Roseibium sp. Sym1: one gene and its partner. The protein of the gene in region 1 interacts with the protein of each later gene in a pairwise test. Links are inferred from orthologs where the notes say so. Each region holds a gene or a part of one and is shown on either strand. Other genes may lie near its edges.

Region 1 (6,151 bases):
CCCTCCTGACAATGATTGCAGCGGGCGTCATGACCATGCACCCGAGCAACGCTTCCCAGGCCGAGGACCTGACCAACCCGGCAACACAGGGTCTGACAGCGACCAAGAGCGACCGGGTAGCCGTCTCGCAGAGCAATGACAGGTGCAAATCCCAGGCATGGGGTGCCTGGAGCGAGGATTGCGCGGCATCCCTGACCGGCGCGGCCCGTGTCCGCAACGTGTCCTTCGTTACCGTTCAGACCTCGAAGCCAAGCGTCAATGAAACCATCCTGGCCCGGTACCCGACGGCCAACTAGGTTCTTTTCAAAAGACCCTCCTCCCCGTAACGGCAAACAGCGGCTCAGGTTTCACCCTGGCCGCTGTTGTCGTTTTGCAGAGGTGTTTTTCCGGATCAGCTTTCCGGAGTGTCGTCCCCGTCATCCGCGGGCGGGGTGTCCGGAGCTCCGCCTTCGGCAGATCCCTCGCCGCCTTCCACCGCTTCACCGTCCACGGCGAGATCCTCTTCCTCATCCACTTCCGAGATGCCTTCGACGGCGACGACCTTTTCGTCGGCGGCCGTCTTGAAGACGATCACGCCCTGGGTCGCGCGGCCCGCGATGCGGATGCCGTCGACCGGACAGCGGATCAACTGGCCGCCATTCGTCACCAGCATGATCTGGTAGCTGTCCTCGACCGGGAACGAAGCCACCAGCCCGCCATTGCGGTTGTTGACGGCCATGGCGGTGATGCCCTTGCCGCCGCGACCGGTGACCCGGTATTCGAAGGACGAGGTCCTCTTGCCGTAGCCGTTTTCCGAGATCGTCAGGATGATCTGTTCCGCGGCGCTCATCTGGGCGTAGCGTTCCTGAGGCAGGTCGCCGGCAACCACACCGTCTTCATCCGGCCCGTTGCCATTTTCGTCGGCTTCACCGCGCATGGCCCGCGACAGCTTCAGATATGCGGCTCGCTCCTCCGCATCGACATCGATGTGATGCAGGATCTGCATGGAAATGACCCGATCGTCATCGGCGAGCCGGATGCCGCGCACGCCGACGGAGTTACGGCCGGCAAAGACACGTACGTCTGTTGCCGGGAACCGGATGCATTGGCCGAAATTGGTGGTCAGCATGACGTCGTCATGTTCGGAACAGGTGTCGACACCGACAATGCCGTCGCCCTCTTCCAGTTTCATGGCGATCTTGCCGTTCCGGTTGATGTTGACGAAGTCGGACAGCTTGTTCCGGCGCACCGTGCCGCGCACGGTCGCGAACATGACGTCGAGATCTGCCCAGCTGTCCTCATCCTCCGGCAATGGCAGGATGGATGTGATCTGTTCGCCCTGTTCCAGCGGCAGCAGGTTGATCAGGGCCTTGCCGCGCGAGGTCGGACCACCCAGGGGCAGACGCCAGACCTTCATCTTGTAGCAGATGCCGCGCGACGAGAAGAAAAGGACCGGCGTATGGGTGTTGGCCACGAACAGCCGGGTGACGAAATCCTCTTCCTTGGTGGCCATGCCTGAGCGGCCCTTGCCACCGCGGCGCTGTGCCCGGTAGGTGGCGAGCGGTACGCGCTTGATGTAGCCGCCATGGGACACGGTCACCACCATGTCCTCGCGCTGGATCAGGTCTTCCTCGTCGAAATCCGGGCCGCCCTCGATGATTTCCGTTCTGCGCGGCGTCGCGAATTCTTCCTTGATCTCCAGCATCTCGTCGCGGACGATTTCCTGGATGCGCGCCCGGGAGCGCAGGATGTCGAGAAAATCGGAAATTTCCGCGCCGATCTTGTTGAGTTCTTCCTCGATCTCGTCCCGGCCCATGGCCGTCAGGCGCTGCAGGCGCAGGTCGAGAATGGCGCGGGCCTGTTCTTCGGACAGCTTGTAGGTGCCGTCCTCCTGGACCATGTGGCGCGGGTCGTCGATCAGGCGGATCAGCGCCTCGACATCCTGGGCCGGCCAGTTGCGTTCCATCAGCTGCGCCCGGGCCGTTGCGGGATCCGGCGCACCGCGGATCAGCTTGATGACCTCGTCGATATTGGCGACGGCAATGCCGAGACCGACCAGGATGTGGGCCCGGTCACGCGCCTTTTTCAGGAGGTAGCGCGTGCGCCGCTGGATCACTTCCTCGCGGAAGGAAACGAAAGCGCGCAGCATGTCGGACAGGTTCATCTGTTCCGGCTTGCCGCCGTTGAGCGCAACCATGTTGCAACCGAACGAGGTCTGCAGCTGGCTGAAACGATAGAGCTGGTTCAGGATGACGTCCGGGACGGCGTCACGCTTCAGTTCGATCACCACCCGCATGCCGGAGCGATCGCTTTCATCGCGAATGTCGGAAATGCCCTCGATGCGCTTGTCGCGCACCAGTTCGGCGATTTTCTCGATCATCGTGGACTTGTTGACCTGATACGGGATCTCGGTGACGATCAGCGCGTTCCGGTCCTTGCGGACTTCCTCGATGTCGACCTTTGCCCGCATGACAACCGAGCCGCGCCCGCTTTCAAACGCGCTGCGGATCCCGGCCCTGCCGAGGATCATGCCTCCGGTCGGGAAGTCCGGCCCGGGGACGATCTGCATCAGTTCTTCGAGCGACATCGCCGGGTTTTCCATCATGGCGATGGCGGCGTCGATCACTTCGCCCAGGTTATGGGGCGGAATGTTGGTGGCCATGCCCACGGCGATGCCGCCGGCGCCGTTGACCAGCAGGTTCGGGAACTTCGCCGGCAGGACGACCGGCTCGCTCTCGGAGTTGTCGTAGTTCTCCTGGAAGTCGACGGTTTCCTTGTCGATATCATCCAGAAGCTTGTGGGCGACCTTTTCGAGACGGCATTCCGTGTAGCGCATGGCCGCGGCCGGGTCGCCGTCGACGGAGCCAAAATTGCCCTGACCGTCGATGAGCGGAAGGCGCAGCGAGAAGTTCTGCGCCATGCGCACGAGCGCGTCGTAGATCGCGCTGTCGCCATGCGGGTGGTATTTACCCATGACATCGCCGACCACACGGGCCGACTTGCGGTAGGGCTTGTTCCACTCGTAGCCGTTCTCGTGCATCGAATACAGGATGCGCCGGTGAACCGGTTTCAGTCCGTCTCGTACGTCGGGCAGCGCGCGGGACACGATCACGCTCATGGCGTAATCGAGATAGCTGCGCTTCATTTCATCGACGATGGAGACCGGTTTGATGTCCGACGGAAGGCCGTCTGCGGGGGTGCTGTTGTCCTGGTCAGCCAAGGATGACACTCATTTCATTGTTATTGCTGTGCCTTTTATATCCGATTCAGTGCACCCGTCCAAATCTGGAGCGCTTTTTCGCCATAGTAAAAGGGACATGAAAACAATGGGTTGCAAGGAGTATGCACAGGCTGGAAAAATGATTTTTGGAGGACGTCTCGAAGCAACCGGCAAACCTCTATAGTAAGCCCTCGAACGCGCCTGAAAAACCGCTCCGGGAACCCGAGATGCTCGACTATTACATCAACGCTTTTGCGACCCTATTCGTGACCATCGATCCGGTCGGCCTGGCGCCGATGTTCCTGGCCGTTACGGCGGGAATGAGCAAGCACGACCGGCGCAAGGTTGCCATCCGGGCGACCTTGACGGCGGCGGGCATCCTGCTTGTTTTCTATGCTTCGGGGCAGACCGTCCTCAACGTCCTGGGCATCTCGGTGTCCGCCTTCCGGGTTGCTGGCGGTATTCTCCTGTTCCTGATCGCGATCGAGATGATCTTCGGCAAACGCCAGGAGCGCAAGACGGAAACCGCCGAAAAGGCGGTGGAGTCCGAAGCTCATCACGGCACGATCAACGAGCTTGCGATCTTTCCGCTTGCAATTCCCCTCATTTCCGGTCCCGCCGCCATATCCGCGATCATCCTCCTGTCCGGCCAGGCACCGGACACGCTGACCTATGCCGGTCTCGGCGGGGTGATCGCAATTATTCTGTTGAGCTGCATGGGCGCGTTCCTGCTGGCCGACAAGATCGAGCGTCTACTGGGGGACACCGCGCAGCTGGTGATCACCCGTCTGCTCGGTGTGCTGCTGGCGGCTCTTTCGGTGCAGTTCGTCGCCGATGGCGTGCTGGCCTTCATCCGCGCATGAAACGGGATCACTTCTGAAGTTTCAGCCGGTATTCCTGCGCTGAAACGCCGTGCACGCTGTCACGGGCGCGGATGATCACCTCGCTCACGTCCGCAGGTATGTCGACGCCGGAAAGGGATCGGGTGAAGGGTTGCTCGTTTACGTGCGGATGCAGCAGGACGCGCTCACCGAGCATTGTTCCGTCCGCGGAAAACACCTGCCAGAGATCTGCGTAATGATCCCAGCCGGTGTCGCCGTGTTTCAAGGTGACCGAAAAAGTCCAGCTGTTCCCGGAGTGACTTGCCGTCGCGGCGACTATATCGACAGTATCGGCCTGGACCGAACCGACGCCATTTCCCAAAACAACGAACAGCGCACCAGCAAGCGTTGCCGTGACCTTCCGCATCCCTGCCCTCCGTGACCGTGTACTCCAACCATCCTAGAAAGCCCGAGCAGCTTGAACAAAGTCACGAATGCGTCATAGGCTCCGGCGACATGAACATGAAACGCACATCTCGGGGGCTCCAATGGCCGGACATGGTTCCAGGAAAGTGATTTTTGCGGCGCTGGCCGGCAATTCTCTGATCGCCGTCACAAAATTCGCCGCAGCCGCCTATACGGGCTCCTCGGCGATGCTGTCCGAGGGCATCCACTCCCTTGTCGATACCGGCAACCAGGGCCTCCTGCTCTATGGTTTGAAGAAGTCGAAACAGCCCGCCGACAAGCGGCATCCGTTCGGTTATGGCGCGGAACTCTATTTCTGGTCCTTTGTCGTCGCGATCCTGATCTTCGCCGTCGGCGCGGGTGTGTCGCTTTATGAAGGCATTCAGAAAGTCCTGCATCCGCACCCGGTCACGGACCCGGTCGTTGCCTATGTCGTTCTCGCGCTTGCCATGGTTTTCGAAGCCGTGGCCTGGTGGGTTGCCTACAGGGAATTCAATCAAGTGCGCGGCAAGAAATCGATTATCGCAGCCGTCCGGGACAGCAAGGATCCGACGGTCTTTACGGTCCTGTTCGAGGACAGCGCCGCAATGCTCGGTCTCGTCGTCGCCTTTGCGGGACTGCTCGGCGTGCAATATCTCGGTTTGCCTTGGCTGGACGGTGCCGCGTCAATCGCCATCGGCATCATTCTGGGCGGGACGGCCGCATTGCTCGCCTATGAAACCAAGGGGCTGCTTATCGGCGAAGGTGCGTCCCCCGAAGTGCTTGCAAAGATCGGATCGATCATCGATGCGACGCCTGCCATCAGGAACCTCAACGAAATCCGGACGTTGCATCGCGGGCCGCAGGACATTCTGCTGGCTCTTTCCGTCGACTTCATCGACGAAGTCACTGCGGGAACAGTCGAAGAGACCATCTATTCCCTCGAGCGGACCATCAAGATGGAGATGCCGGCGGTGACACGGCTGTTCATTGAGGTGCAGGCGCAGGAACATCACGAGGAAATGCTGGCAGAGGAACAGGCGGCAAAGGAACCCGGCTCGGATTGATGCCTCATCCCGCCTGCTGCAGGTGACTGTCTCGTTTGAACCCCTTGGGCCAAAGGGATTTCTTGTCGTTTCCCCACTTTGCCAGGGCCCGGATGACGGGCTCGAGGGAGGCGCCGAGTGCCGTCAGGCGGTATTCCACCTTCGGCGGCACGACCGGGTAGACCGTCCGGTTGATCAGACCATCCGTTTCCATGGCCCTGAGCTGCGCGGTGAGCACACGCTGCGTAATATCCGGAAGCGCCTTCTGGAATTCGTTGAACCGCATCACATCGTTTTCCAGCAGCAGAAACAGGATAACGCCCTTCCACTTGCCGTCGATCAGGCTGAGTGATGCTTCGACCGCGCATCCCGGATGACACCCGTAGGTATCCTTCTTCGGTCGAGCCTTCTTACCGGTATCCATTTTGTTCCTATGGTTCCAATTTGTGTGTAAGTGCCAAAAATGTGCATTCTTGCGCCATGCGATTTTATGGTCAAATTGGGCGGTACGCAATTCAGGAGGTTTTCACATGCGTACCATCGGCTATAACGAACCACATCCGCTCAGCGATGCCAGTGCCCTTGTCGATCTCGACCTGCCCCGCCCGGTTCCATCCGGACGCGATCTCCTGGTGGAGATC
Region 2 (6,015 bases), 4.0 Mb from region 1 along the record:
GCGTGGAGGCCTCCGAGTGCCAGTCATCCGGCATCGAGCTGGTCGATCTGCCCGAGCCCGGCAGCTTCCGGGGCAATGAGCTGACCCTCTATGCGATGCCGATCATGTGCCTGGAGAAGAACCGGATCTGCGGTTCGGAGATCCTTCTGCGCCTGCAGGGAGACCGGGCAAGGGGGCTGTCGTCCAGGGCTTGGATTTCCGCGGCGGAACGGTCGGGGTTCATAGCCCAGGTTGACGGCTGGACCCTGGACAAGGTTCTGGATGCTGCCGAACGCAATCCGGGACGGTCGATCCTGACGATGAACGTCTCGGCCGAGTCGGCCAGGGATCCCAGTTTCCGCGATGGACTTTACAACCGGCTGTCGGTCAATCCGCTGCTGGCATCGAAGCTCTGCCTGGAGATCGCGGAAAAGGACTTTCTGCGCGAGCCGGCCACGGTGGAGGCCTTCTTCAAGTTTGTCAGCGAACTCGGGTGCCAGACCGCGATCGACGATTTCGCCGGTCACTGGCCTGTCCTGTCGCGGCTGACGAGCCTGCGTGTGGAGTGGCTCAAGCTGGAATCGAGCCTGACCCAGCAGGTTGTCGACGAACCGGCCAAGGCGGCGATCCTCAACGGCCTTGTGCGGGCCGCGCACGAGCTTGGCATCAAGGTGATCGCCAAGCATGTGGAAACGGCCGAGGAGGCCGCTCTTTTGCGCGACCTGGACATCGAGGCCGCCCAGGGCTTCTACTTCGGCCGTCCGGAGCCCTGGCCCGGCGGTTAAGCTGCCAAGGGATCTGAAAGAGAGAGCGGCGGGTGAGCCGCTCTTTTGTCTTTGACCTTTGACCTTTGACGTTTCAGGCTCATGTGGACAGCCCGACAGCGTTTCAAGAGCGGATGGCTGTTCCCTGAGGTCGAATGGCTTCGTAGACCTTGCCCGCGAGCCCTCACATCACCTCCGATGCTAAGGTCCAGACCGGTCGGGACCATGCGATCAAAAGGCCTGTGCCCCAGGTGCCGGTCAGTCCAGGCTTATGCCGCATTCCAGAAAGTAAAACACGTGGAATTGCGGACGGACGTAAGAAGACCCTGTGCTAGCGTGGGTTCATCGTGTGAAAGCAGGTGGGGTTACATATGAACGTCCTGATTGTCTATGCAACCACTGAAGGACAGACGCAAAAGATCGCCAAATTCATCGGCGGCATCTTATCCGCTGGCGGCCATCAGGTTCGACTTCACAACGTAAGCGATCCTTCCGGCGGGCTCTCGCTTAGCGACTATGACAAGGTGATCGTGGCGGGATCCGTGCATTCGGGAGCGCACCAGTCCGACCTTCAGCTGTTTGTGTTCGCGCACCGGGACCAGCTTGGTGGGTTGCCCGGTATGCTGGTGTCCGTCAGTCTCGCGGCGGCATTTCCCGATACCGCGGAGGAGGCCAAGAAATATGTCGGCACGTTTCTGGAAGCCGCGCAGTGGCAGCCGGCGCAAATTGTCATGGTCGCCGGTGCGGTGAAACCGGGCATCTATGACTGGTTTCAGCAATCGGCTTTGCGCGACGGCGATCTGGCGTCGCACCTGGCAAAAGACCTTCAAGGCACGAAGGAATTTACGGACTGGGACGACCTGACGCGGAAAATCACGGCGTTTGCCGGCACCTGATTACAGCGTTTTCCGGTCACTTTGACTCATTCGACCGGAAAACGTCTCTGCCATCTTGCAAACCGAAACACGTCGGGCGCAGACCTGCCATCGCAATGTAAAGACCGGACAAGACTGTCACGATCCAGAGCCGGGCCGGTTTTTCAGGCAGGTTGATCCGGGAGCCGGGACGATCTGAAGGGCGCTCGTTCGCGCCGTCTCGCAATGCCTGGAACGACCAGTCTGTTGAAAGCTCACATCTAGATGTCCAGGTTGGCCACCGCCAGCGCGTTGTCCTGGATGAATTCCCGGCGTGGATCGACTTCGTCGCCCATCAGCTTGGTGAAGATGTCGTCGGCATCGTCGGCTTCCTTGACCTTCACCTGCAGCAGCGAGCGGACGTTCGGGTCCAGCGTGGTCTCCCAGAGCTGCTCCGGGTTCATCTCGCCGAGCCCCTTGTAGCGCTGCAGGGAAATGCCTTTTTGCCCCAGAGCATAGACATTGGCCAGAAGCGCGCGCGGGCCGCGGATCTCCGTCGGCACGTCCTTGCGGCGCAACAGGGCAGCCTTGCCATAGACTTCGTTCAGGTGGGCGGCATGGGCGGCAAGACGGCGGGCATCGGTCGAGCCGAGCAGCGCCGCGTCGATCATGGCCGCTTCTTCCACACCGCGGACGGTGCGTTTGAACACCAGGCTGCCGTCGTCCCGGGCTTCGCCGGTCCAGCCACGCTCGAACTCGTCCGCCAGGATGTCCATGCGGCGGGCGATATAGGCGGCGGCCTCTTCCGCCTTGCCGCGGTCGTCCAGGATCTCGGTGTTGAGCGCGCCGGCAATGGCGGCCTGTTCGACCACATCCCGGTTGTAGCGCGAATGCAGGCCGTCGAAGATGTCGGAAATGGTCCTGGCGGTTTCGACGACGGTCAGAAGATCCTGGCCGGTTCGAACCTCGCCGTTTGCAAGCTCGAGCGTGGTATCGCCGAGTCCTTGCGCGATCAGGTAGTCCTCCAGCGCCAGCTGGTCCTTCAGGTATTGCTCGGACTGGCCGCGCTTGACCTTGTAGAGCGGCGGCTGGGCAATATAGACATAGCCGTTTTCGATCAGCTCCGGCATCTGCCGGAAGAAGAAGGTCAACAGCAGGGTCCGGATGTGGGCGCCGTCGACGTCCGCATCGGTCATGATGATGATCTTGTGATAGCGCAGCTTCTCGATGTTGAATTCTTCCTTGCCGATCCCCGTGCCGAGCGCGGTGATCAGCGTGCCGATCTCGTTGGAAGACAGCATCTTGTCGAAGCGGGCGCGTTCGACGTTGAGGATCTTGCCGCGCAGCGGCAGAACGGCCTGGTTCTCCCGGTGCCGGCCCTGTTTGGCCGAGCCGCCCGCGGAATCACCCTCCACCAGGAAGAGTTCGGCCTTGGAGGCATCGCGTTCCTGGCAGTCCGCCAGTTTGCCCGGCAGCGAGGCGACGTCGAGAGCACCCTTGCGCCGTGTCAGTTCGCGCGCCTTGCGCGCCGCCTCACGGGCGGAAGCGGCTTCCACCACCTTGGAGACGATCGCCTTGGCAGGCGCCGGGTTTTCCTCAAGCCACTCGCTCAGGGTCTGGGAGATCAGGTTCTCGACGACCGGGCGCACCTCGGAGGAGACCAGCTTGTCCTTGGTCTGCGACGAGAACTTGGGATCCGGCACCTTGACGGAGAGCACGCAGGTCAGCCCTTCGCGGCAGTCATCACCGGACAGGTTCACCTTTTCCTTTTTCATCAGGCCGGTAGCTTCCGCGTAACCGGTGACCTGGCGGGTCAGAGCGGCGCGGAAACCGGCGAGGTGCGTGCCGCCGTCGCGCTGCGGGATGTTGTTGGTGAAGCACAGCACGTGTTCGTGATAGCTGTCGTTCCACCACATCGCCGCTTCGACGGTGATGCCGTCCTTCTCGGCGCTCATGGTGACGGGGTCTTCGATCAAGGGGTGCTTGGCGCGGTCCAGGTACCGGACGAAGGCTTCCAGGCCGCCGTCATAGTAGAGCTCCTCGACCGTATCCTCCACACCGCGCTTGTCGGTCAGAATGATGCGCACGCCGGAATTCAGGAAGGCGAGCTCGCGCAGGCGGTGCTCAAGCGTCGAGAAGTCGAACTCGGTCTTGCTGAAGGTCTCGGGAGACGGCAGGAACGTGACCTCCGTGCCCTTCTTGCCATTGGCCGGTCCGACCACCTTGAGCGGCCCCTGGGCATCTCCGTGGGCGAAGGTCATCAGGTGTTCCTGGTCGTTGCGCCAGATGCGCAGGTCCAGCCGGGTCGACAGGGCATTCACGACAGAGACGCCCACGCCGTGCAGGCCGCCGGAGACCTTGTAGGAATTCTGGTCGAATTTCCCGCCCGCATGCAGCTGGGTCATGATGACCTCTGCCGCGGAGACCCCTTCTTCGGGGTGCAGATCCGTCGGAATGCCGCGGCCGTTGTCGGAGACGGTCACCGACCCGTCCGGGTTCAGCGTCACCGTGACGTGATCGGCGTGACCGGCCAGGGCCTCGTCGATGGCGTTGTCCACCACCTCGTAGACCATGTGGTGCAGGCCGGAGCCGTCATCTGTGTCGCCGATATACATGCCGGGGCGCTTGCGGACGGCGTCGAGACCCTTCAGGACCTTGATGCTGTCGGCGCCATATTCGGCACCGCCTTCGTTTTCCGGGGTCGGAATTGGCTCGGACGTGGACGTGTCGCTCATGCGAATCAATCACCAATCGTTTTGTCTTTTCTACCCCCGTTATACGGGGTTCCGGCGGGGGTTCAACCGCGCCGGGGCCGCTGGCAAGCCAGCGAAGGGATAATGGTGGAAAACCATAAGATTCTGGCGGATTTAAGTGGGATGAGGCCCCTTCAGGCGGTGACTTTGATGGTCGCGGATCTCGAACACTTCCGCGTCGTCCGGAAGGGCCTCGAACAGGGCTTCGTCCGTGCCGGTCATGAACACCTGTCCGCCCAGTGCGTTCAGCTTCGAAAACAGGGCGGAGCGGCGGGCGGGATCGAGATGCGCGGCGACTTCGTCGAGCAGCAGGACCGGGGTCATGCCGGAGACTTTCGCGGTGAGTTCGGCATGGGCGAGCACAAGCCCGATCAGCAACGCCTTCTGTTCACCGGTCGAGGACTGGCCGGCCGGCATGGCCTTGGCCGCATGCATGACCTTCAGGTCGCTCAGATGCGGGCCGCTCAGCGTGCGCCCAGCGGCCCGGTCGCGCGGGCGCCCGTCCCGGAGCATCCGGCGGTAATGGTCCTCCCGGTCGGCGGCGCTGAGGCCGAGGGTTTCCGCCTCGAACGCCCCTTCCAGGGCGACCGCCGCATGTGGAAAGGGCAGGTCCTGGGACACCTGATCGGCGATCATGCGTGCAAGCAGACCGACCGTGTCACCCCGGGCGATCGAGACGGCGGTCCCCAGTTCGGCAACCTGCTGTTCGAGCGCGCTCAGATAGGCATCGGTTCCGCCCTGGTCGAGCAGCCGGTTGCGTTGGCGCAGGGCATTTTCGAAATCGGAGACCCGGCGGCCGTGGGCCGGGTCGATGGCCAGCGTCAGCCGGTCGAGAAACCGGCGCCGGTCCGAGGCCGGGCCGGTGAACAGGCCGTCCATGGACGGCACCAGCCAAAGCACGCGCATGTAGTCCAGCAGGCTTTCCGAACCGCGCACGTCTTCGCCGTCGATGCGCACCTTGCGGCCCGGAACACCGGCGGCAAGGCCCGTTCCGATCCTGGTTTCCAGGCCATCGAGCCGGACGGTGGCGGCCACGCTCCAGCTGCCGTCACCATCTTTTTGGGCAATGTCCGAAAGGGTTGCCCTGCGCAGGCCGCGGCCGGCGGTCAGAAACGAAATGGCTTCCAGGATGTTGGTCTTGCCGGCGCCGTTGGCGCCGACGAAGGCCACCAATCTGGCCGACAGGTCCAGCGACAGGGTGGCATAGTTGCGAAAGCCGGTCAGGGACAGACGGGTCAGCTGCGCCGTCCGGAATTCTGTCATGACCCTGCTTCCGCGTTAAGTATGTTGCCGTTCCGGATCAGACCCGCATCGGCATCAGCACGAACAGGCAGTCGTCGACGGTGTTGTCCTGAATGAGGGTCGGCGAGCCGCTGTCGGCGAGCCTGAACAGGGCCGTGTCGCTGGACAGCTGGTTGGCGATGTCGAGCAGGTAGCGCGAGTTGAAGCCGATTTCCAGGTCTTCCGCATCATATTCGACGGCCAGTTCTTCTGTGGCGCTGCCGGAGTCCGGGTTGTTCACGGTCAGCACCATGCGGCCCTCGGTCAGCGCCAGCTTGACGGCACGCCCGCGCTCCGAGGAGATCGTCGAGACGCGGTCGACGGCTTCCTTGAACTCGTCCCGGTCGACGCGCATTTCCTTGTCGTTCCCCTGCGGGATCACCC

What was found.
Region 2: the proteins of gyrA (region 1) and gyrB interact in binary tests that used the Escherichia coli proteins (3 or more experiments, as listed by UniProt). The link is inferred for Roseibium sp. Sym1 from one-to-one orthologs.

Annotation. Positions count from the first base shown.
Region 1 is NZ_CP114786.1:5,103,861-5,110,011, forward strand. The notes cover bases 192-3,451. They hold gyrA (DNA gyrase subunit A), read right to left. Parts: upstream 3,125-3,451; coding sequence 392-3,124; downstream 192-391. Other genes in these bases: O6760_RS23785 (phosphopantetheine adenylyltransferase), read left to right, coding at 192-296; O6760_RS23795 (MarC family protein), read left to right, coding at 3,427-3,451. Outside these bases: more of O6760_RS23785, read left to right, coding at 1-191; more of O6760_RS23795, read left to right, coding at 3,452-4,062; O6760_RS23800 (hypothetical protein), read right to left, coding at 4,070-4,447; O6760_RS23805 (cation diffusion facilitator family transporter), read left to right, coding at 4,569-5,531; O6760_RS23810 (winged helix-turn-helix transcriptional regulator), read right to left, coding at 5,536-5,934; O6760_RS23815 (zinc-binding alcohol dehydrogenase family protein), read left to right, coding at 6,041-6,151. UniProt on the Escherichia coli protein: A type II topoisomerase that negatively supercoils closed circular double-stranded (ds) DNA in an ATP-dependent manner to maintain chromosomes in an underwound state.
Region 2 is NZ_CP114786.1:1,135,899-1,141,913, reverse strand. Bases 1,606-4,729 are described here. They hold gyrB (DNA topoisomerase (ATP-hydrolyzing) subunit B), read right to left. Parts: upstream 4,333-4,729; coding sequence 1,879-4,332; downstream 1,606-1,878. Other genes in these bases: recF (DNA replication/repair protein RecF), read right to left, coding at 4,465-4,729; O6760_RS05160 (flavodoxin domain-containing protein), read left to right, coding at 1,606-1,639. Outside these bases: O6760_RS05165 (GGDEF and EAL domain-containing protein), read left to right, coding at 1-764; more of O6760_RS05160, read left to right, coding at 1,115-1,605; more of recF, read right to left, coding at 4,730-5,613; dnaN (DNA polymerase III subunit beta), read right to left, coding at 5,651-6,015. UniProt on the Escherichia coli protein: DNA gyrase negatively supercoils closed circular double-stranded DNA in an ATP-dependent manner to maintain chromosomes in an underwound state.